3 regions of the Variovorax multivorans genome follow, and region 1 is predicted to be linked to each of the others. Evidence: predicted binding sites of a transcription regulator. Region 1 holds the regulator's gene; each other region holds the start of a gene.
The links. Region 1 encodes sigma-54, which starts transcription at its own class of promoters, with help from an activator protein. Its sites were predicted from a motif close to TGGCANGNAANCTGCTTT; they were not measured.
Positions count from the first base shown of each region.

Region 1 (7,642 bases):
CAGCCGGTACGCACCCTGCTGCTTGAGCACGTCGATGAGCTTCAGCGCCTGCTGCGCCATCTCGGGGCTGCGAATGAAGAGGCCTATCTCGGTGTTGTACGTCTCCGAGCGCGGGTCGAAATTCATCGAGCCGACGAAAAGAATGCGCCGGTCGATCACCGCCGACTTGGCGTGCAGCCTGCCTACCGAAGTGCCGAACAGGCCGAGTCGCACGCTGCGCCGGGTGCGGGTGGAACTCAGCTCGTAGAGGTCGGCGCCGAGCTTGAGCATGTCGGGCCGGTAGCGGCGGTAGGCGGTGTGCACCAGCGGCTCGTCGGTGGCGGCCAGCGAATTGGTGACCACGCTGATCTTCACGTTGCGGCCCCGGATCTCGCGCATCACCTCCAACCCCGAGGCGCCCGGAATGAGGTAGGGCGAGACGATGGTCACCTCGGAGCGCGCGCGGCGCATCTGCTCGACCACGTTGTAGCGCACGCTGTCGACGTCCAGCAACGGCACGCCGCCGTAGGAGGCGGTCTTGCCGATCACGCGCTCGGGCGAATCGGCGTAGGCCTCTGCGGTGGCCCAGATCAGGCCGAGCTTGCCGGCGTTCAGGTCTTCCGCCATCGGGCTGTAGCCGAGCAGGTCGTTGGGCGCGGGCGGCGGCGGCGGTGGCGTGGTGTCGGGGCCGGTGGCGACGTCGAAGCGCTTCTGCAGTTCCTCGCGCGACAGGTCGCTGGCCACCACCGACTGGACCGGCCGCACGTAGATGCTGTTCCAGTACTGGTCGAACAGGCTGCCCAGCCGCGGGATCAGCGCGCCGGTGACGAAGGTGTCGAGGTCGAGGAAGTTCTCGCCCGCGGTGCGCCTGAAGTACTGGTTGCCGATGTTTCGCCCGCCCGCCACCGCCATCGCGCCGTCGGCAATGAACAGCTTGTTGTGCATGCGGCGGTTGACGCGGCTGAAGTCGAAGAGCGAGGCGCTGAAGCGCTTCAGCAGGCTGCCGCGCCCGGCCGGGAACGGGTTGAACAGCCGCAGCTCCACGTTGGGCGTGGCGGCGAGGCCGAGCAGCAGCTCGTCCTCGCCGGAGGTGTAGAGGTCGTCCATCAACAGCCGCACGCGCACGCCGCGCAGTGCGGCATCGCGCAGGGTGCGCATCAGGTAGCGGCCGGTCTCGTCGTTCTCGATCTGGTAGTACTGCACGTCGAGCGTGCGCTGCGCGCGGCGGGCCAGCTGGATGCGGGTATCGAAGGCGAAGTCGCCGCCGGGCATCAGGCGAAAGCCGCTCAGGTCGGGGTCGGGCTGCGAGGCCAGCGCGATCTTTCCGAGAGCGGTGTCGGCCGACACGGTCATGGCCTTGGTGGGCGGGCGCGGTGCCTCGTCGGGCAATGTGGCGCAGCCTGCGAACAGCAAGACCGCCGCCATGACGAAAACCCAATGCCCACAACGCGACAGCGACAGCAGGCGACGGGTCATCGGCGTCTTTCTACAGGGCCTTGCGAAGGTTGGCGGGCGCAATGCGCAGCGCCTCGCGGTACTTGGCCACGGTGCGACGCGCGCACTCGATGCCCTGCTCTTTCAGCATCTCGGAGATCTGGCTGTCCGACAGCGGCTTCTTGATGCTCTCCGAGCTGACGAACTGCTTGATCAGCGCGCGCACCGCGGTGCTCGATGCATTGCCGCCGGTCTCGGTGCCCAGCGCCGAGCCGAAGAAGTACTTGAGCTCGACCGTGCCGAAGGGCGTGGCCATGTACTTGGCGGTGGTCACGCGCGAGATGGTCGATTCGTGCAGGCCCAGCTCGTCGGCGATCTCGCGCAGCACCAGCGGACGCATCGCAAGCTCGCCGTGCACGAAGTAGCTCTTCTGCCGCTCGACGATCGCGTTGCTCACGCGCAGGATGGTGTCGAAGCGCTGCTGGATGTTCTTGATGAACCAGCGCGCTTCCTGCAGCCGCTGCGACAGCGCCTGGCTGCCTTCGCCCTTGTGCGACTTGAGTGCGCCGGCGTAGATGTCGTGCACGCGCAGGCGCGGCATCACCTCGGGGTTCAGCATAACGCGGAACTTCACGTTGGTGCCGCGGCCCGTCTTGGTGACTATGACGTCGGGAATGACGATGTTGCGCTCGACGTCGACGAAGCGCCGGCCCGGCTTGGGCTCGAGCCGCGCAATGATCTGCAGCGCCGAGCGCACCAGTTCCTCGTTGCTGCGGGTGAGCGTGGCCAGGCGCTTGAAGTCGCGGCGCGCGAGCAGCTCCATTGGCTGCTTGCAGATGGCAATGGCGATCTTGCGGACCAGCTCTTCTTCGTCGGTCTCGTCCTCGCGGGCCAGGGCGCGCAGCTGGATGCCCAGGCATTCGCCGAGGTCGCGCGCGCCGACGCCGGCCGGCTCCAGGCTCTGCAGCAGGCCGAGCGCCACCTGAAAGTGATGCACGAGGTCGTCGAACTGGTCGTTGTCGTCGCCGGCCAGGCCCGAGGCCAGTGCGGGCAGCGAGTCTTCGAGGTAGCCGTCGTCGTTGAGCGATTCGATGAGAAAGCGCAGCGCGGCGCTGTCGTTTTCGTTCAGCCGCAGGCTCAGCGCCTGGCGGTGCAGGAAGGACTGCAGCGATTCCTGGCTGCGCGCGAGTTCGGTGGCGTCGGCGCGTTCGTCATCACCCAGGTTGTTCTGGCGCGCGGGCGCGTCGCTGCCCCATTCGCTGTCGTCGGGCGCCATGTCGACGGTGCCGTCGCCTTCCCAGTCGGGCTCGCGCTCGGTGATTTCGGCGGCGGGGCCGTCGGTGTCGGCCGTGGTGGTGGTGCTTGTTTCGGTGGAAGCAGTGGACGCGCTGGCGGCGGGGGAAGCGAAGTCGCTCTCGCCGTCGCCGCTATCGCCGCCGTCGTCGCGCGGCACCGGGGCATCGGCCGTGTCGAGCCCGAATTCCTCGCGCGCCGCTTCTTCAGCCGTGCGCTCGAGGAACGGGTTCTCGTCGAGCATCTGCTCCACCTCCTGGCTCAGTTCGAGCGTGGAGAGTTGAAGCAGCCTGATCGACTGCTGCAGCTGTGGCGTCAACGCCAGATGCTGCGAAACGCGAAGGGATAGCCCTTGCTTCATGGGAACCGCCCCCGCCCTTACATGCGGAAGTGTTCGCCCAAGTACACCCTGCGTACCTCGGCGTTGTCGACGATCTCCGAGGGTGTGCCTTGTGCCAGCACATGCCCGTCGCTGATGATGAAAGCGTGATCGCAGATGCCCAGCGTTTCACGCACGTTGTGGTCGGTGATGAGCACGCCGATGCCGCGCTCCTTCAGGAAACTGATGATCCGCTGGATTTCGATCACGGCGATCGGGTCGATGCCGGCGAAGGGCTCGTCCAGCAGGATGAAGCGCGGCTGCGTGGCCAGCGCACGCGCAATTTCGACGCGGCGGCGCTCGCCGCCCGACAGCGCGAGCGCGGGCGAATCGCGCAGGTGGTCGACGCGCAGGTCGGCCAGCAGTTCGGCCAGGCGCTCGTCCATGTGCTGCTTCGACAGCGGCGCCATCTTGCCGTTCTCGTCGGGCTCGCTCTGGAGCTCGAGCACGGCGCGCACGTTTTCCTCGACCGTGAGCTTGCGGAAGATCGAGGCTTCCTGCGGCAGGTAGCTCAGGCCCATGCGGGCGCGGCGGTGAATGGGCATGTGGGCGATGGGCTCGCCGTCGATGCTGATGTCGCCCGCGTCGGCGCGCACCAGCCCCACGATCATGTAGAACGAGGTGGTCTTGCCCGCGCCGTTCGGCCCGAGCAGCCCGACGACTTCGCCCTTCTGCACGTCGAGCGAGACGTCTTTCACGACCGTGCGGCTGCCATAGCTCTTCTTCAGGCCGCGCGCGATCAGGCGGCTGCCCGGTGCGCCGTTGGCGTCCTGCGTTCCAGCGGTTTCGATCACTTGCGGGTTTCTCCCTGGTCACTGAGCGTGGTGCTCGGGCGCAGGCCCTTGCCGGGTGCGGGCGTGGGCGCCGGCGGCGCCGCCTTCGCACCGGCCGGGGCCGAGGCACCGGCCGCCGGTGCGGTGGCGGCCTTGGGGGTCAGGATGGTCTTGACGCGCCCGCCCGGGGTGGACGCGTTGACGGCGGTGTTCGGCGGCACGGTGGAACCGTTGACCGTGTAGGTGTCGTTGCTCTGGTCGTAGACGATCAGCGCGCCCTGGCTTTCGTCGTTCGGCGTGGCGCCGAGCAGGCGGCGCATGGTGGCGTTGCGGATGAACTTGACGTTGTCGGCACGGCTGTCGTACTCGATGACTTCCGATTCGCCCTCGATCCACTCGTCGGGCGCGTTGCGCTTCTGCTTGTAGTAGGCCCGCTTGCCCGGAGCCGCCGTGACCACGCCGTACTGGTAGCCCTCGGGGTCCTGGCGTACATCCATGCGTGCGCCACGGATGATGATCGTGCCCTTCGTAACGAGCACGTTACCGGTGAACACGCTGGTCTGCTTCAGGTCGTCGTAACGCATCGAGTCCGACTCGATGTTCATCGGCTTGGTGCGGTCGGCGGTTTCGGCCAGTGCGCCCGAGGCAAGGCCGGCCAGCAACAGCGCGCCGACAGCCAGGCGGCCGATGCGACGGAAGAAGGGAGTGGTGGGGTGAGAGTGCAATGTCATAGAGGCACGAAACTTGCTCGGCATTGTATGCGGCTGATTGCGTCAGCCCCGCACGCACAGATGAAAAAGCCCGCCGATGCGGGCTTGACTTTCTTCCTGGATTCCTCTCAGGAACACCGCGGAACCGGCTCCGCCGGTCCGCGATCTTGGGGGGGTCAGCCCTTCTTTGCTTCGCCGATCAAGTAGTTCACGACCTGAAGCACTTTGGTCATGTTGCCGGCGGTTTCGCCGTCCACATACCAGCGGCCGGCCACGGCCATTGCCGGCACGCCAGCCACCTTGTAGGCGTCGGTCATTTGCGAGGCGCGCTTGGCCTTGCTGGCCACGCCGAACGAGGTGAAGACTTCCTTGAACTTGGCGCCGTCCAGGCCGTTCGCGGCGGCCCAGGCAATGATGTTGGCGTCGCCGTTCACGTTCTGGCGCTGCGCGTGGATCGCGTTGAACACCTTCGGCTGATATTCGTCGACCTTGCCCATGGCCTCGAGCGCGTAGTACAGGCGCTGCTTGGCTTCGACGTCGTTGCCCACGAAAGGCACAGGGATGCGGCGGAAGGCGACTTCCTTGGGCACGGTCTTGATCCAGGCTTCCAGCGCCGGCTCGAAGTCGTTGCAATGCGGGCAGTTGTACGAGAAAAACTCGACCACCTCGATCTTGCCGGCGGGCGCGTCGACCGGCACGCGCTTGTCGAGCACCAGGTACTCGGTGCCGGCCTTGGGCGCGCGCGCCTGGGCGTGGGCCGGGTTGGCGGCCAGGGACAGCAGCCCGAGCGAAGTGGCGGCCAGCGAAAAGTCACGACGTTTCATTGAAAGAGCTCTCCAGTTGTTACGGCAGACTGAGCCGGCGCGCGGCGGGGAGTTCCCCCGTGTCCAGCGCGCCCGAGGCAGTGGATGGTGGCGGCAAACGCCGCGCGGCGAAGCTTAGGGGCTATTTGCGTCGGCTGCCGGGTCAGCGCTGCACGCGAACCAGCGCCGAATCCATGCCGCCGCCGTCGAGCCGCTCCTTGAGGCGGTCGGCGTCGTCCTTCTTGTTGAAGGGGCCGGCGCGCACGCGGTAGACGGTGCGGCCCGCCTGCTCGCGCTCGGTGACCTTGGCCTCGACGCCCATCAGCGACAGCTTGGCGCGCTGCGCCTCGGCATCGTCGGTGGTGCGGAAGGCGCCGGCCTGCACGAAGTACATGAACGGATCGGGGCCCGAACTGCTGCTGCCGGCATTGCTGTTGCTGCTGGGTGCGGCCGACGCTGTGGTCGTGCTGCCGGAGCTGGAGCCACCGCCCGAGCGCGCCCGGGCCAGGTCGCCCAGCGGATCGTTCGACGGCGGCAGTGCGTTGGCTTCGGCCGGTACCGGCGCAGGGCGCGGCGGCTTGGGCGCCACAACCACGGGGACCGGCGGTGCAGTCGTGGGTGGGGCGGTGGCAGGGGCCACGGCCGTGGTGGCCGGCTCGCCGGTGACGGGGTTGACCGGGCCGGTGGGTGCGGGCGCCGGCTTGGCGGCGCCTGCCTTGCCGGCCAACGGCGCGTTCGGGTCCCAGTCGCGGTTCTTGCGGGCCTCGGCCTCGTCCTGCTCGGCGCCGCCGCGCTGCGTCTTGGTCACGAACGGGATCGGCACCTTGGTCACGTAGACCGCGATGCCCAGCGCGACGCCCAGGCCGAGCACCAGCCCGATGATCAGGCCGATGACGATGTTGCCGCGTTGTCTGGTTGTCTTCTTCATGGTGAGGGGAGGTTCACATCTTGCTCGGCGCACTGACGCCGAGAATCGCGAGGCCATTGTGCAGCACCTGCGCGGTCGCGGCGACCAGCGCCAGGCGGGCCAGCTTGACCTTTTCGTCGTCGACCAGGATGCGCTCGGCGTCGTAGTAGCTGTGGTAGCTGGCGGCCAGCTCGCGCAGGTAGAACGTGACGTCGTGCGGGGCGAAGTCCTTCGACGCGGCCGTCAGCATGGCCGGGTACTTGGCCAGCAGCAGCATCAGCGCCTGGGCGGCCGGGCTTTCGAGCGGCGACAGGTCGACGTCTTTCAGCGTGGCAGCGTCGCCGCCCCAGCCGGCCAGCACCGAGCAGATGCGCGCATGCGCGTACTGCACGTAATAAACCGGGTTGTCGTTGTTTTTCGTCACCGCGAGGTCGACGTCGAAGGTGTATTCGGTGTCGGGCTTGCGGCTGAGCAGGAAAAAGCGGATGGCGTCGGTGCTGGTCCACTCGATCAGGTCGCGCAGCGTGACGTAGCTGCCGGCGCGCTTGCTGATCTTGACCTCTTCGCCGCCCTTCATGACGCGCACCATGGTGTGCAGCACGTAGTCGGGGTAGCCCTCGGGAATGCCTTCACCCGCCGCCTGCAGGCCGGCGCGCACGCGCGCGATGGTGCCGTGGTGGTCGGTGCCCTGGATGTTGATGACCTTGTGGAAGCCCCGCTCCCACTTGGCGATGTGATACGCGACGTCGGGCACGAAGTACGTGTACGTGCCGTCCTGCTTCTTCATCACGCGGTCCTTGTCGTCGCCGTAGTCGGTCGACTTCAGCCACAGTGCGCCGTCCTGTTCGTAGGTCTTGCCGGCAGCCACGAGCTTCTGCACGGCAGCTTCGACGCGGCCGCTGGTGTAGAGGCTGGACTCCAGGTAGTACTGGTCGAAGTGGACGCGGAAGGCCTGCAGATCCAGGTCTTGCTCTCGGCGCAGGTAGGCCACGGCGAACGCGCGGATCGCGTCGATGTCCTCGATGTCGCCGCTGGCGGTGACTTCGCGGTCTTCCGACTTGACGGTCTTCTTCGCCTTGAAGTCTTCGGCAATGTCGGCGATGTAGTCGCCGTTGTAGGCCGGTGCCTTTTCGCCGCTGGGCCATTCGGCGTCGCCGGGCTTGAAACCGCGGGCGCGCAGTTGCGTGCTGGTGGCCAGCGTCTGGATCTGCACGCCGGCGTCGTTGTAGTAGTACTCGCGCCAGACGCTTTCGCCCTGCGAGGCGCGCAGGTTGCAGATGGCGTCGCCCAGCGCCGCCTGACGGCCGTGGCCGACGTGCAGCGGGCCGGTCGGGTTGGCCGAGACGAACTCGACCAGCACCTTT
Region 1 covers NZ_JBPJZL010000015.1:36,945-44,586, forward strand. Annotated here, with positions in the region: gene ACSFCA_RS29965 (phospholipase D family protein) at 1-1,455, opposite strand, end outside; gene rpoN (RNA polymerase factor sigma-54) at 1,466-3,067, opposite strand; gene lptB (LPS export ABC transporter ATP-binding protein) at 3,085-3,879, opposite strand; gene lptA (lipopolysaccharide transport periplasmic protein LptA) at 3,876-4,589, opposite strand; gene ACSFCA_RS29985 (thiol:disulfide interchange protein DsbA/DsbL) at 4,745-5,392, opposite strand; gene ACSFCA_RS29990 (SPOR domain-containing protein) at 5,535-6,299, opposite strand; gene argS (arginine--tRNA ligase) at 6,313-7,642, opposite strand, start outside.

Region 2 (7,642 bases), on a different contig from region 1:
CCGGGTCGTGCAGCATGCCATCTGCCAATGCCTGAATGGCGCTCGGAAAGGTGGCGGAAAACAGCAGGTTCTGGCGCTGCTTGGGCAGCAGCGCGAGGATGCGGCCGAGTTCTTCGGCAAAGCCGAGGTCGAACAGGCGGTCGGCTTCATCGAGCACGAGCATCGACACGGCATCGAGCTTCAGCGCGTTGTGCTCGACCAGGTCGAGCAGACGGCCCGGTGTGGCAACGACGATGTCGGCACCGCCGCGCAGGCCCATCATCTGCGGGTTGATCGACACGCCGCCGAATGCGACGACGATCTTCAGGCGCTCGGGCAGGTGCTGCGCCAGGCTGCGCATGGTCTCGCCGACCTGGGCCGCGAGTTCGCGTGTGGGCACGAGGACCAGCGCACGCACACGGCGCGGCGACTGCGCAGCTTCGGCGACTAAGCGCTGCAACAGGGGCAGGGAAAATGCGGCGGTCTTGCCGGAGCCGGTCTGCGCCGAGCCCCGCACGTCGCGACCTTGCAGAATCGCGGGGATGGCCGCGGCCTGGATGGCGGTCGGCGCGGCATAGCCGCTTTGGGCGGCAGCCTGCACGAGCGCGGGGATCAGGCCCAGTGAGTCGAATGGCATGTAAGCAGACAGAGAGAGAAGAGACGAATCGAATGTCGACGATGAAACAGCAGCGCAATCAGTCCGGCAGCGCCCTGGTGTACTCCACCGAGGCGGGCGGGCGCATGTGCCCCGACTGCGGGGAGCCGGTGGCCCAGTGCCGCTGCAAGGAACTCAAGGCGCGCGTTCCGGCCACCGACGGCATTGTGCGTGTATCGCACGAGACCAAGGGGCGCAAAGGCAAGGGCGTGACGGTGGTCAAGGGCGTTGCGCTCGATGCGGCGGCGCTCACGGCACTCGGCAAGCAGCTGAAAACGGCCTGCGGCTCGGGCGGCACGGTGAAGGACGGCGTGATCGAAATCCAGGGCGACCACCGCGAAACGGTGATCGCCGCGCTCGTGAAGCAGGGCCACACGGTCAAGCGGGCGGGAGGCTGAGCGCGCGATGAAACCCGAAGACCTGCAGCGCCTGGTGACGCTCGAAATGCCTTTTGGCAAGCACAAAGGCACGCTGATTGCCGATTTGCCCGGAAATTACCTGACGTGGTTTGCACGCGAGGGTTTTCCCTCGGGAGAAATAGGCCGGCTACTCCATTTGATGCATGAAATAGACCACAACGGGCTCTCGGACCTGCTGAAACCGTTGCGAAACCGCCCGTCGCGCCGGGATGTTTCTCAATAACACACGATTTCGCCACGTTTTTTGCAATTAGGGCTGGATAATCCGGCCTACGTGTCTGTGAGCTTTGTCTCCCGTGCACGTAATTCGGTGATCGGTCAGTTTCGCGCCACAGCGCATTTTGTTTGTTGTGATTCTGGGACTCCATCGCTTTGTCTTGTTGGTTTGAATTAGGAGTCCCTCAATGGGCAAGAAACTCTACGTAGGCAACCTCGCCTACTCCGTGCGTGACAACGACCTGGAACAAGCCTTTGGCGAGTTCGGCGCAATCGTCAGCGCCAAGGTCATGATGGAACGTGACACCGGCCGTTCGAAGGGCTTCGGCTTTGTCGAAATGGGTTCGGATGCTGAAGCACTCGCAGCCATCGAAGCCATGAACGGCCACTCGCTGCAGGGCCGCGCCCTGACGGTGAATGAAGCCCGTCCGATGGAAGCTCGTCCCCCCCGTACCGGTGGTGGCGGCGGCTACGGCGGCGGTGGTGGTGGCGGCGGCTACGGTGGTGGTGGCGGCGGCGGTTACGGCGGCGGCGGCGGTGGCCGCAGCGGTGGTGGCGGCGGTTACGGCGGCGGCGGCGGTGGTCGCGGCGGCTACTAAGCCCTTCCCTCCAGAGCCTTCGGGCTTCTGAATAAAAAGCTCCTTCGGGAGCTTTTTTCGTTTGTGGCCCTCTGTGGCGCAGGGAGCGCCGAGGGAGAACCCTCGCCCTGCGGTAAGCATTTGTCCGTACCGGGCAGGTCAGCCAACGGTCAGGCCCGCAGAACGACCCTCACTCCTCCATACAAGAGGGGCGAGACGACATGCGCATCAAGAGTCAGGCTGACTTCTTTTCAGGAGTCATGTTCACCACCGTGGGGGGCGCCTTTGCGATAGGCGCGACCACCTACACCATCGGCGACGGCGCCCGCATGGGGCCGGGCTACTTCCCGCTCATGCTGGGCATCCTGCTGGCCATCCTCGGGGCCATCATCATGTTCCAGGCGCTGGTGGTCGAAACCACCGACGGCCACCCGATCGGCAAGTGGGCCTGGAAGCCGCTGGCCTTCGTGCTCGGCGCCAACCTGGCCTTCGGCGTGCTGCTGGGCGGCCTGCCCAGCATCGGGCTGCCGGCCATGGGGATGATCATCGCGATCTACGCGCTCACGATCATCTCGAGCATGGCGGGCGAGCACTTCAAGCTGCGCGACGTGCTGATCCTCTCGACCATCCTGGCGGCTGGCAGCTACGTGGCCTTCATCTGGGCGCTGAAGCTCCAGATCCAGGTCTGGCCCACTTTCATTTCGGGCTGAGGAGCGCACACCATGGACCTGATCCACAACCTTTCCATCGGTTTCGGCGTTGCCTTCACCTTCACCAACCTGCTGTATTGCCTGCTGGGCTGCATCCTGGGCACGCTGATCGGCGTGCTCCCGGGCATCGGCCCGGTCGCGACCATCGCGATGCTGCTGCCCGCCACGTACGCGCTGCCGCCCGTGTCGGCGCTGATCATGCTGGCCGGCATCTACTACGGCGCGCAGTACGGCGGCTCGACCACGGCCATTCTGGTGAACCTGCCCGGGGAGTCGTCCTCGGTGGTCACCTGTATCGACGGCTACCAGATGGCAAGGCAGGGCCGCGCGGGCCCGGCGCTCGCCGCGGCCGGCCTGGGCTCGTTCTTCGCGGGTTGCGTGGGCACGCTGATCCTGGCCGCCTTCGCGCCGCCGCTGACAGAGCTGGCTTTCAAGTTCGGCCCGGCCGAGTACTTCTCGCTGATGACGCTGGGCCTGATCGGCGCGGTGGTGCTGGCTTCGGGTTCGCTGCTGAAGGCGGTGGCGATGATCGTGCTGGGCCTGCTACTGGGCATCGTGGGCACTGATGTGAACTCGGGTGTCGCGCGCTACAGCTTCGACATTCCGGAACTCACCGACGGCATTGGCTTCGTGGTGATCGCCATGGGCGTGTTCGGCTACGGCGAAATCATCGGCAACCTCTCGCAGCCCGACGACGAGCGCGAAGTGTTCACGCACAAGGTCAAGGGCCTGTGGCCCACCAAGGATGACTTCAAGCGCATGCTGCCCGCGGTGCTGCGCGGCACAGCGCTGGGCTCGGCATTGGGCATCCTGCCCGGCGGCGGCGCGCTGCTGGCCTCGTTCGCCTCGTATGCGCTGGAGAAGAAGATCCGCATGCGCCCGGGCGAAGTGCCCTTCGGCAAGGGCAACATCCGCGGCGTGGCATCGCCCGAGTCGGCCAACAACGCCGGTGCGCAAACTTCCTTCATCCCGCTGCTGACGCTGGGCATTCCGCCCAACGCGGTGATGGCGCTGATGGTGGGCGCGATGACGATCCACAACATCCAGCCCGGCCCGCAGGTCATGACCAGCAACCCCGAGCTGTTCTGGGGCCTGATCGCCTCGATGTGGATCGGCAACGCGATGCTGATCATCCTGAACCTGCCGCTGATCGGCATGTGGATCAAGCTGCTGACGGTGCCCTACAAGTTCCTGTTCCCTGCCATCGTGCTGTTCTGCGCAATCGGCGTGTACTCGACCAACAACAACACCTTCGACGTGTGGATGGTGGCGGCCTTCGGCTTCATCGGCTACCTGTTCATCAAGCTGCGGACGGAGCCTGCGCCATTGCTGCTGGGCTTCATCCTGGGGCCGATGATGGAAGAGAACCTGCGGCGTGCGCTGCTGCTGTCGCGCGGTGCGTGGAGCGTGTTCGTCACCCGGCCGCTGTCGGCGGGGCTGCTGGTGGCGGCGGCTCTGCTGCTGGGCATCGTGCTCTTGCCCGCAATCAAGGCCAAGCGCGAGGAAGCCTTCGTCGAGGAGTGAGCGCTCCGGTCCTCACAAGAAGCCCCCACTCCGGGGGCTTTTTTCATTTGGGGCCTTTGTTCGGGGTGCGTGCCCCAAATGGACGCGCTCTTGTTGGTGCCCAGCAGGGTCGCCGACGGTGCCCGGAAACACGGCGAACAACGAGGCGCCCGTTACCACCAGCATTTTCATAAGGGGAGGATTGCCCCACCCGTGGCGCTATCAAAAAGGGAGCTGAAGATGCAGGTGTGTCAAGTCATGCAGGCATAAAAAAGGCGCCGACCAGCGGCGCCTTTCAAAGTCAAACACGGCATCTCGTACGGAGCCTTTGAAGCATTTTTATTGTTGCTTGGGGATTGTCTCCTCGGACCCTCGGCAGCACGAGCAGGGCCCGTTCGCGAGTGGGCAGACTTTAGGGTGCGCACCGCCTCAGTGCATTGGGAATTACCCGCTTTGCCTTACCGAGAAAGCCCGATTTGCGAACCAAAGTGTTTCTGATAGTTAACGATGTGGCACGACTTGTGCAGGCAGCACCAAGGTCCATCACTTCAAGAAGAAGAAACGGTCATGGCCCTGGCTCCGCACGCCTCCATCAACGCGGCAGACACCGCATGGATGATGACTTCGACCGCGCTGGTGCTGCTGATGACGCTGCCCGGCATCGCACTCTTCTATGCGGGCATGGTGCGCCGCAAGAACGTGCTGGCCACCATGGCGGGGGTGGTGGCGATTGCCGCGGCGGTCTCGCTGACCTGGTTCGCGGTGGGCTATTCGCTGGCCTTTACCGAGGGCTGGCCGTGGCTGGGCGGCACCGGGCGCTTCTGGTTCTCGGGCTTCGAGTATCTGAAGGAGGCCGGGCAGGTGGCGGTAAGCCACGTCGCGCCGAACGTGCCCGAGTCGGTCTACGCGATGTTCCAGCTGACCTTCGCGATCATCACCACCGCACTGGTGCTGGGCGCTTTTGTCGAGCGCATGCGCTTCTCGGCGATCCTGTGGTTCGCGCTGCTCTGGAGCGTGCTGGTGTATGCACCTGTCGCGCACTGGGTGTGGGAGCCGGGCGGCTGGCTCGCGCAGATGGGCGCGCTCGACTTTGCCGGTGGCTCGGTGGTGCACGTCAACGCGGGCATCGCGGGGCTGGTGTGCGCCTATGCGCTCGGGCCGCGCAAGGGCTACGGGCGCGAGGCCTTCGAGCCCTACAGCCTGGCGATGACGATGACGGGCGCGGGCCTGCTGTGGGTGGGCTGGTTCGGCTTCAATGCGGGCTCGGCGGTGGCGGCCGACGGGCGCGCGGGCCTGGCGATGCTGGTGACGCACATCGCGGCGGCGGCCGGCGCCATGAGCTGGATGCTGGGCGAATGGATCGTGCGGCGCAGGCCTTCGCTGCTGGGCCTGTGCTCGGGCCTGGTGGCCGGGCTGGTGGCCATCACGCCAGCGGCCGGCTTCGTCACGCCGCTGTCCGCGCTGGCCATCGGCGCCATCGCGGGGCTGGCCTGCTACTGGGGCGCCACCGGGCTCAAGCACCTGCTTGGCGCGGACGACTCGCTCGACGTGTTCGGCGTGCACGGCATCGGTGGCATCGTGGGCGCGCTGCTGACGGGCGTGTTCGCCGATGCGCGCATCTCGGGCGCCACGGGCGACGTGCTGACGCAGGCGATCGCCGTCGGCAGCGTGGCTATCTACAGCGCAACGGGGACGGCGGTGGTGCTGTTTCTGGTGCACATCATGGTCGGGTTGCGCGTCGATGCCGACAGCGAGGTGCTGGGCCTCGATCTTGCACAGCACAGAGAACATCTCGGGAGTAGTTGACCCACCGACGGAGGAACCATGCCATCCATGTCCGAAAGCGAACGCATCGCCCTTGCTGCCCGCCTTCACGTGGCGCTGCGGCGAAAGCATGGGCGCGTGACCGACACCGAGTGGATGGCGACCAACGCCGAGTACGCCGCCGAGATCGTGCGCATGACGCGCGCGCACGCTGCTGATACCAAGGACGAGGAGCTTTACCAACTGGCGATGCGGCTGGAGCAGGCGATGGAGCCGCTGGCGCGCGCTGCGCGGTTGGCGGCGCGGCAGCCTGATGGGACGCCGCCTACGCCGCCGCCTCGCTATGTGGGTGGATTGCGCTAGGTCTTTTCGGGGTGCGTGCGAATGACACCGGGTGCTCAGCTTGCAGCCAGCGCTGCCTTGCGAATCGACTGCAGCGTGCTTCCCGGGGTGATCGCTTCCGGATCGAGCAGGCAATGCAGGATGGCCGGCTTGCCGCTGGCACGCGCACGAGCCAGTGCGGGGCCGAATTCTTCGGTGCTGGTCACACGTTCGCCGTGGCCGCCGAACACTTCGGCATAGCCGCGGAAGTCTGGGTTCTTCAACTGCGTGGCGCTGATGCGGCCGGGGTAGTGCTTTTCCTGGTGCATGCGGATCGTGCCGTACATGGCGTTGTCGAGCAGCACCACGATGATCGGCAGGCCGTACTGCACGGCCGTCGCGAACTCCTGGCCGTGCATCATGAAATCGCCGTCGCCCGCAAACACGACCACTTCGCGCTGCGGCCACAGCCGCTTGGCGCCGACGCCGGCCGGCAGGCCGTAGCCCATCGAGCCACTGGTGGGCGCGAGCTGGCTGGCATAGGAGCGAAACGGCCAGAACCGGTGCACCCAGGTGGCGAAGTTGCCTGCGCCGTTGCAGAAGATGGTGTCGGCCGGCAACACCTCGCGCAGGTGCTGCATGACCTCGCCCATCTGCAGCGGGCCTGGAATGTGGATGGGAGCCGGGTCGCTCCAGCGCAGGAAGTCTTCGCCGGCGGTCTTCGTTTCTGCCTGCCATGCCGGCGTCTGCACGGGGCGCAGCGTGGACACGGCCTCGGCAAAAGCCTGCGGCGTGGCGTGGATGCCCTGGGCCGGGCGATAGAGCTTGCCGAGCTCGTCGGCGTCGGCATGCACATGCACCAGCGCCTGCTTCGGCTGCGGAATGGCCAGCAGCTCGTAGCCCTGCGACGGCACTTCCGACAAACGCCCGCCGACCAGCAGCACGAGGTCGGCGTTGCGGATGCGCTCCAGCATGCGCGGGTTGGCGCCCAGGCCCAGGTCACCTGCGTAGCAGGGGTGCTCGGCCGACATCAGCATCTGGCGGCGGAACGAGCAGTACACGGGCAGCGAGAACGCGGCCGCGAAATCTGCGAACTGCTGCGTGGCCTTCTCCGACCAGCGGCTGCCGCCCAGGATGACCACCGGGCGCTGCGCCTGCGACAGTCGCTGCTGCAGCTCTGCGAGTTGCGCCGCACCGGGATGGGTTTCCGTCACCGCGTAGGGCTGCGCGTCGGCCACTGTCGCGGCCTCGGTCAGCATGTCTTCGGGCAGCGCGATAACCACAGGACCGGGCCGGCCCGAGGTTGCGACATGGAAGGCGCGCGATACCAGCTCGGGCACGCGCGCCGGATCGTCGATCTGCACCACCCACTTGGCCATGGTGCCGAACACCGCGCCGTAGTCCAGCTCCTGGAAGGCTTCGCGGCCCAGTGCATCGCGCGCGACCTGGCCGACGAACAACAGCAGCGGTGTCGAATCCTGGTGCGCGATGTGCACG
Region 2 covers NZ_JBPJZL010000011.1:79,097-86,738, forward strand. Annotated here, with positions in the region: gene ACSFCA_RS26245 (DEAD/DEAH box helicase) at 1-616, opposite strand, end outside; gene ACSFCA_RS26250 (translation initiation factor Sui1) at 658-1,032, shown strand; gene ACSFCA_RS26255 (DUF3820 family protein) at 1,040-1,276, shown strand; gene ACSFCA_RS26260 (RNA recognition motif domain-containing protein) at 1,458-1,868, shown strand; gene ACSFCA_RS26265 (tripartite tricarboxylate transporter TctB family protein) at 2,069-2,557, shown strand; gene ACSFCA_RS26270 (tripartite tricarboxylate transporter permease) at 2,570-4,081, shown strand; gene ACSFCA_RS26275 (ammonium transporter) at 4,628-5,866, shown strand; gene ACSFCA_RS26280 (hypothetical protein) at 5,885-6,187, shown strand; gene ACSFCA_RS26285 (thiamine pyrophosphate-binding protein) at 6,223-7,642, opposite strand, start outside.
Region 2: ACSFCA_RS26275 (ammonium transporter) is a predicted target of sigma-54. The motif match lies at 4,571-4,588, and genes of this name have one in related genera.

Region 3 (7,642 bases), on a different contig from region 1:
GCCGCAGCGAGCGTTTTCGACCAGCCGCACGCCGCGGTCCCGGTAGCGCGCCGCCACCTCCTGCGCCGGGTGGCCGAAGCGGTTGCGATACCCCGCCTGGACAAAGGCGATGCTCGGCTGCACCGCATCGAGGAAGGCCGGGCTCGACGAAGTCTTGCTGCCATGGTGCGGCGCCAGCAGCACGTCGGCCCGCAGCAGCTGCGGTGTGCGCACGACGAGCGCGGTTTCCTGCAGCCGCTCGATATCGCCGGCCAGCAGCGCCGCTGCGCGCCCGTTGCCTATACGCAGCACGCACGAGACGGCATTGGGCTTGGTGAAGCTGCGGTAGTCGGTGTCGAACGGATGCAGCACCTCGAAGCGCACGCCGTCCCAGGTCCAGGCCTGCCCCGCCTCGCAACGCCGTGCCGCCAGCGTCGCCTGCAGCGGATGCGTGGCTTCGAGGGAACTCAGCAGCTCGGCCCGCGGCTGCATCGCGAGCACCGCGGGCGCACCGCCGGTGTGGTCGGTGTCGCGGTGGCTCAGCATCAGCGTGTCGAGGCGCTCACCATAGGCCCGCAGCAGCGGCACGAGCACACGATGGCCGGCATCGCTTTCGAGGCTGTAGCGCGGGCCGGCGTCGTAAAGCAGGCTGTGCGTGGCAGTGCGCACGAGCACCGCGTTGCCCTGGCCGATGTCGGCGGCGAGCAGCTCGAATTCGCCGGTCGCCGGCCGGGGCGCCTGCCACAGCAGCACCGGCAGCAGCAGCGGAATGCCGAGGGCACGCAGCGACCAGGACAGCCGCATGGCCAGCAATGCGCCGCCTGCCACGCCGCAAGCGGCCATCCACAAAGGCGGCGCGGCCATCGACAGCGTGGCATACGGCAGCCCGGCCAGCCATTGCAGCAGCAGCGTCAGCACCTGCACGGCCCGGGCTGCGAGGTCCCACAGCGGCGCCACGGCCACGCCCAGCATGGCCAGCGGCGTGATCACAAGCGTGACCCAGGGGATCGCCACCGCATTGGCCAGCAGGCCGATCAGTGACACCTGCTGGAACAGCAGCAGGCTCAACGGCGTGATCGCCAGCGTGATGACCCATTGCTCGCGAAAGAACTGCAACAGACGGAAAGACGCGCCGGTCTTCCGCTCGCCCGGCACCGCAGCGTCCGTGGCGAACAGCACACCCACCGCCACGAAGCTCAGCCAGAAGCCGGCCTGCATCAGGGCCCACGGATCGAGCGCGACCACCACCGCAGCCGTCAGCAGCCACACGTGCGGCCAAGGCCAGCGCCGGCCCGTGAGGCGCAGCAACGCGACCGTCGCCAGCATCCACACCGTGCGCTGCGAGGGCACGCCCCAGCCGCTGAAGAGCGCGTAGAGCGTGGCCAGCAGCACGCCACCGACAAGCGCTGCCCGTTGCGCGGGCAAGCGCAGCATCAGCCGCGTGCTGCGTCGCCAGAGCAGGCCGACGATGTGCGCGGCCAGCCAGGCAAACATCGTGACGTGGAGGCCGGAGATCGACATCAGGTGCGCCACGCCCGTCGCGCGGAACACGTCCCAGCCAGAGCGGTCGATGGCGCTCTGGTCGCCAGTGACCAGGGCTGCGATCACGCCCGCCTGGGCGCGGTCGGGCACGCGTTCGAAGACGCCGTCGCGTACGGCTTCTCGTGCGCGCTCGATGGGATGCCGCCACGTGCTTGCCACCAGCATGGGCGCCGCATCGCGCGCACCGGTTCGCACATAGCCGCTGGCATGCAGGCCCTGCTCCCACATCCAGAGTTCGCTGTCGAAGCCATGGGGATTGCGGCTGCCGTGCGGCGCCTTCAGACGCACCGTCAGTCGCCATCGCTCGCCGGCGTGCAGGGGGCCGACGGTGCTGGTCAAGGGCGCGCGGCTTTGGGACGCCCGGCTCCACAGGCTCGAGCCTTCGGCATACCAGCCGAGTGCAATGCGATCGGGTACGGCGGGTTGTCCCTGTGCGTCCGGATCGGCCCAGCCCGCGGACTCGACATCCAGGCGGAACTGCGTTCCAGCTTCGTTGCGCTGTGGCATCTCCGACACAACGCCCGTGACCTGCAGGTCGCGCCCTTCGAGCGCCGGGTCGAGCGCGCCGCTCGCATAGACCGCCGCGCGCCATCCCGCGAGCCCTGCGCCGGCCATAGCGCCGCATAGCAAGGCGATGAGCATCAGGCCCCTGCCCGGCATGCGTCGCCAACACAGGCCGGCCACTGCCACGAACAGCAAGCCGGCGTAGGCCCACGCCGGCCAAAGCACCGCCTGCTGCAACTGCAAGGCCGCTCCCAGCAGCGAGCCACCCAGCGCCACGAACGCCCCCGCTCCACCCATGGCACCGCCAGACGCACGAAACGGCGTCAACGAAAAACTCCCGAACCCATGATGCAAACCCTCCCCAAAGTCACGCTCAGTGGCGCGTTAATTGCTTGGCATCTGGGCTAGTATGCGTCTCACAAGAGACATCTTTTCGATGCAATCTCGCAGTACTGCACACAAAAACGCATGTCCATTCACGCCGCTCTCCACCACGTCACCCACTACAAATACGACCGCCTGGTGCAGTTGGGCCCACAGGTCGTGCGCTTGCGTCCCGCGCCGCATTGCCGCAGCAACGTCATCTCGTATTCGCTGCGGGTCGAGCCGGCCGAGCACTTCGTCAACTGGATGCAGGACCCGTTCGCCAACTACCAGGCGCGGCTCGTGTTCCCCGAGAAGACGCGCGAATTCAAGGTCACGGTCGACCTCGTCGTCGAGATGGCGGTCTACAACCCCTTCGACTTCTTCCTCGAGCCGCAGGCCGAGAACTTTCCGTTCAAGTACACGGCCTCGCAGGCCGAAGAGCTCGCGCCCTACCTCGTCACCGAAGCACCCACGCCGCTGCTGCAGGCCTACCTCGACAAGATCGATCGCAAGGAGCAGCGCACCATCGACTTCCTGGTCGGCATCAACCAGCAGGTCCAGCAAGACGTCAACTACCTGATCCGCATGGAGCCCGGCGTGCAGACGCCGGAAGAAACGCTCACCAGCGGCAGTGGCTCCTGCCGCGACTCGGGCTGGCTGCTGGTGCAGTTGCTGCGCCACTGCGGGCTGGCCGCGCGCTTCGTCTCGGGCTATCTGATCCAGCTCACGCCCGACGTGAAGGCGCTCGACGGCCCGAGCGGCACCACGGTCGACTTCACCGACCTGCACGCCTGGTGCGAGGTGTTCCTGCCCGGCGCCGGCTGGATCGGCCTTGACGCCACCTCGGGCCTGCTGGCCGGTGAAGGCCACATTCCGCTGGCCTGCACGCCCACGCCTTCGAGCGCGGCGCCCATCGAGGGCGGGGTCGACGAATCCGAGGTCGAGTTCGGCCATGAGATGAAGGTCACGCGCATCTACGAATCGCCGCGCGTCACCAAGCCCTACACCGAAGAGCAGTGGGCCGAGGTGCTGGCCCTGGGCGACGCAGTCGACGCGCGCCTGAAGGCCGGCGACGTGCGCCTCACCATGGGCGGCGAGCCGACCTACGTGGCCACCAGCGACCGCGACGCGCCCGAATGGAACACCGACGCCCTCGGCCCCACGAAGCGCGGCTACGCCACCGAGCTCGTGCACAAGCTGCGCGCCGAGTACGGCAAGGGCGGCTTCCTGCATTTCGGCCAGGGCAAGTGGTACCCAGGCGAGCAACTGCCGCGCTGGGCACTGTCGATCTTCTGGCGCGCCGACGGCCAGACGCTGTGGCACGACCCCGAGCTGTTTGCCGACGAGCGCTTCCCCACGCACTACACCAGCGAAGACGCGCGCCGCTTCACCACCGTGCTGGCCCACAAGCTCGGCCTGACCGAGCGCTACATCCAGCCCGGCTACGAAGACATCTACTACTACCTCTGGCGCGAACGCCGCCTGCCGGTGAACGTCGACCCCTTCGAGTCGAAGCTCGACGACGAACTCGAACGCGTGCGCCTGCGCCGCGTGTTCACGCAGAAGCTCGACGCGGTGATCGGCTACATGCTGCCCATCGAGCCCGGCAATGCGGACGGCGACGCCCCCGCGCTCGCAGGGCCGGCCTGGAAGACCGGCCCCTGGTTCCTGCGCGACGACCGGCTCTACCTGATCCCGGGCGACTCGCCCATGGGCTACCGCCTGCCGCTCGACTCGCAGCCGTGGGCCAGCAAGGGCGACTACCCCTACCTGATCGAGCGCGACCCGACCGCCCCACGCGGCACCCTGCCTAGCGCGGCCGACTACCGTGCGCGCTACAGCACGGGTGTGGCCGGTGCTGCAGGCCTCGGCGACGTGCCCTACACCTTCGGCACGCCGCCAGTGGTGCCTGCGTCGCTACGCATGCAAAGCCCCGGTGATGCGGCGAGCGGCGATACGGCAGCAGCAGCAGCAGCGGCCGATGAGTCCACCGACAAATCGACCACCCGCCAGCCGCTGCGCGGCGAATCAGCCCACTGGGTCACGCGCACCGCGCTGTGCGTCGAAGTGCGCGACCCACGCCGCGCCAACGGCCCCTCCGCCGAGAAAAAGGGCAATGCATCGGGCGTGCTCTACGTCTTCATGCCGCCGCTCGCGCGCCTGGAGGACTATCTCGACCTGGTCGCAGCAGTCGAAGCCACCGCGCGCGACCTGGGCGTGCGCATCGTGATGGAAGGCTACCCGCCGCCGCGCGACCCGCGCCTGAAGATGCTGGCCGTCACGCCCGACCCGGGCGTGATCGAAGTCAACATCCACCCGGCCCACAACTGGAAGGAACTGGTCGACCACACCGAGTTTCTCTACAACGCCGCGTTCGAAACCCGCCTGTCGGCCGAGAAGTTCATGACCGACGGCCGCCACACCGGCACCGGCGGCGGCAACCACTTCGTGATGGGCGGCGCCACGCCCGCCGACAGCCCGTTCCTGCGCCGGCCCGAGCTGCTGGCCAGCCTGCTGCTCTACTGGCACAACCATCCGTCGCTGAGCTATCTGTTCTCAGGCATGTTCATCGGCCCGACGAGCCAGGCGCCGCGGGTGGACGAGGCCCGCAACGACCAGGTCTACGAGCTGGAAATTGCCCTGAAAGAGATCGCCAAGAACCGCGAGATCTACGGCCAGAACATGCCGGCCTGGCTGGTCGACCGCACGCTGCGCAACATCCTGATCGACGTGTCGGGCAACACGCACCGCAGCGAGTTCTGCATCGACAAGCTCTACTCGCCCGACTCGAGCACCGGCCGCCTCGGCCTGCTGGAGCTGCGCGCTTTTGAAATGCCGCCGCATGCGCGCATGAGCATCGCGCAGCAACTGCTCATTCGCGCGCTGGTAGCCCGCTTCTGGGACGAGCCCTACAAGGCGCCCGTTACCCGCTGGGGCACCGAGCTGCACGACCGCTTCCTGCTGCCGACCTTCGTCAAGATGGACTTCGACGACGTCATCAGCGAGATGCGCCAGGCCGGCTTCGCCTTCGATGCCGACTGGTTCGCGCCGCACTTCGAGTTCCGCTTCCCGCTGGTGGGCCAGATGCAGGCGATGGGCGTGGAGCTCTCGCTGCGCAACGCGCTCGAACCCTGGCACGTGATGGGCGAGGAAGGCTCGGCCGGCGGCACGGTGCGCTACGTCGATTCGTCGCTCGAACGCATCGAAGTGCGCGTGACCGGCCTGAACGAAAGCCGCCACGTCATCACCGTCAACGGCAAGGTGCTGCCGCTGCAGCCCACCGGCGTGGTCGGCGAGTTCGTGGCCGGCGTGCGCTACAAGGCCTGGAACCCGCCTTCGGCCCTGCACCCGAGCATCCCGGCCCACGCGCCGCTGACCTTCGACCTGGTCGACACCTGGATGAAGCGCTCGCTGGGCGGCTGCCAGTACTTCGTCGCCCACCCGGGCGGGCGCAATTACGACACCTTCCCGGTCAACGCCTACGAGGCGGAAAGCCGCCGCCATTCGCGCTTCACCCGCACCGGCCACACGCCCGGACTCATGCGCACGCCCCCGGCGACCATCGAGCTGCCGGGCAGCCGCGAATTCCCGTTCACGCTGGATCTGCGGCGATAAGGGGACATTTAGCACGCTGCCCAAACGGATACCCGTGAAGGCAGTGTGACAATCCCCCTCCTGTGGAACCTTTGAACGAATCCCTGTTCGACGCCCAGGCACTGGAGTTTCCAGCGGCCCTGGCGTCGGCGCTCGCCCCGCCGGCCCTGCCCGGCCATTTCGACGAACTGCGTGGGCAGGCCACGGCGGTAGCGCCTGTGCGACCAGTGCCGGGGGCTGCGCCAGCCCCTGCGCCCGCCCCGCTGCTGTACGACGCCGCGGGCGAACGGCCACCGGCCGCTGGGCAGTCGCAGTCCCAATCGCAGTCGTCGCAGTCTCAATCGCAGACGCAGACACAGGGGCCCTCCGGCGAACAACCGCCGCTCACGCCCGCCTGGAACGCCTTCTTCGAACAACTCGGCCCGAGCGGCTTCAACGACCTGCCCCGGCGCGCGGCCAGCCTCGAGCGGCAGATCCGCGACAACGGCGTCACCTACAACGTGTACGCCGACGCCAATGGCCCGCAGCGGCCTTGGTCGCTCGACCTGTTCCCGCTGATCGTCTCGCCCGAAAGCTGGAGCCAGATCGAGGCCGGCGTGCTGCAGCGCGTGCGCGTGCTCGACCGCGTGATGGCCGACGTCTACGGCCCGCAGCAGTTGCTGGCCGAAGGGCTCATTCCCCCGGCGCTGGTGCGCGGCCACCCCGGCTACCTGCGCGCGCTGCACGGCGTGAAGCCGCCGGGCGACACCTGGCTGCACATCACCGCCTTCGACCTCGCGCGCGGTCCCGACGGCAACTGGTGGGTGGTCTCGCAGCGCACGCAGGCGCCCTCGGGCCTGGGCTACCTGCTTGAAAACCGCCTCGCCATCACGCGGCAGTTTCCGCAAGCCTTCGAGGCGCTGCACGTGCAGCGCCTGGCCGCCACCTACAGCGCCATGATGGAAGGCCTGCAGCGCATGTGCCCGGCCGGCGTTCCGCCGCACATCGCGCTTCTCACGCCCGGCCCGTACAACGAAACCTATTTCGAGCACGCGTACCTTGCGCGCTACCTGGGCATCACGCTGGTCGAAGGCAGCGACCTCACGGTGCGCGACCAGCGGCTGTACCTCAAGACGCTGCAGGGCCTGCGCCCGGTGCACGGCCTCATCAAGCGGCTCGACGACCAGTTCCTCGACCCGCTGGAGCTGCGCCCCGACTCCACACTCGGCGTGCCCGGCCTGCTGCAGGCCATTCGCGCCGGCAACGTGCTGGTGGCCAACATGCCAGGCTCGGCGTTCCTCGAATCGCCCGCGCTGCTCGGCTTTTTGCCGGGGCTGGCGCGCCGACTGATCGGCGAAAAACTCAAGCTGCCCGCGCTGCCCACCTGGTGGTGCGGCGAACGCGCCGCGCTCGAATCGGTGCTGCCCCAACTGGCCGACTGCGCCATCAAGCCCACCTACCCCGGCTTCGACGGCCGCGCCAGCTTCGACGCCGTGCTCGGCAGCCAGCTCGGCCGGCGCGAGCTCGACGAATGGGCCGGCCGCATCGTGCGCGAGGGCGACGTGCACACCGTGCAGGGCTACCAGCCGCTGTCGCAGATGCCCACCTGGGCCAACGACATGGGCCCGGGCCACATCGCGCCGCGCGCAGTACTGCTGCGCGTGTTCGCGGTGAGCGA
Region 3 covers NZ_JBPJZL010000005.1:41,273-48,914, forward strand. Annotated here, with positions in the region: gene ACSFCA_RS13500 (DNA internalization-related competence protein ComEC/Rec2) at 1-2,322, opposite strand, end outside; gene ACSFCA_RS13505 (transglutaminase family protein) at 2,494-6,006, shown strand; gene ACSFCA_RS13510 (circularly permuted type 2 ATP-grasp protein) at 6,069-7,642, shown strand, end outside.
Region 3: ACSFCA_RS13505 (transglutaminase family protein) is a predicted target of sigma-54. The motif match lies at 2,403-2,420, and genes of this name have one in related genera.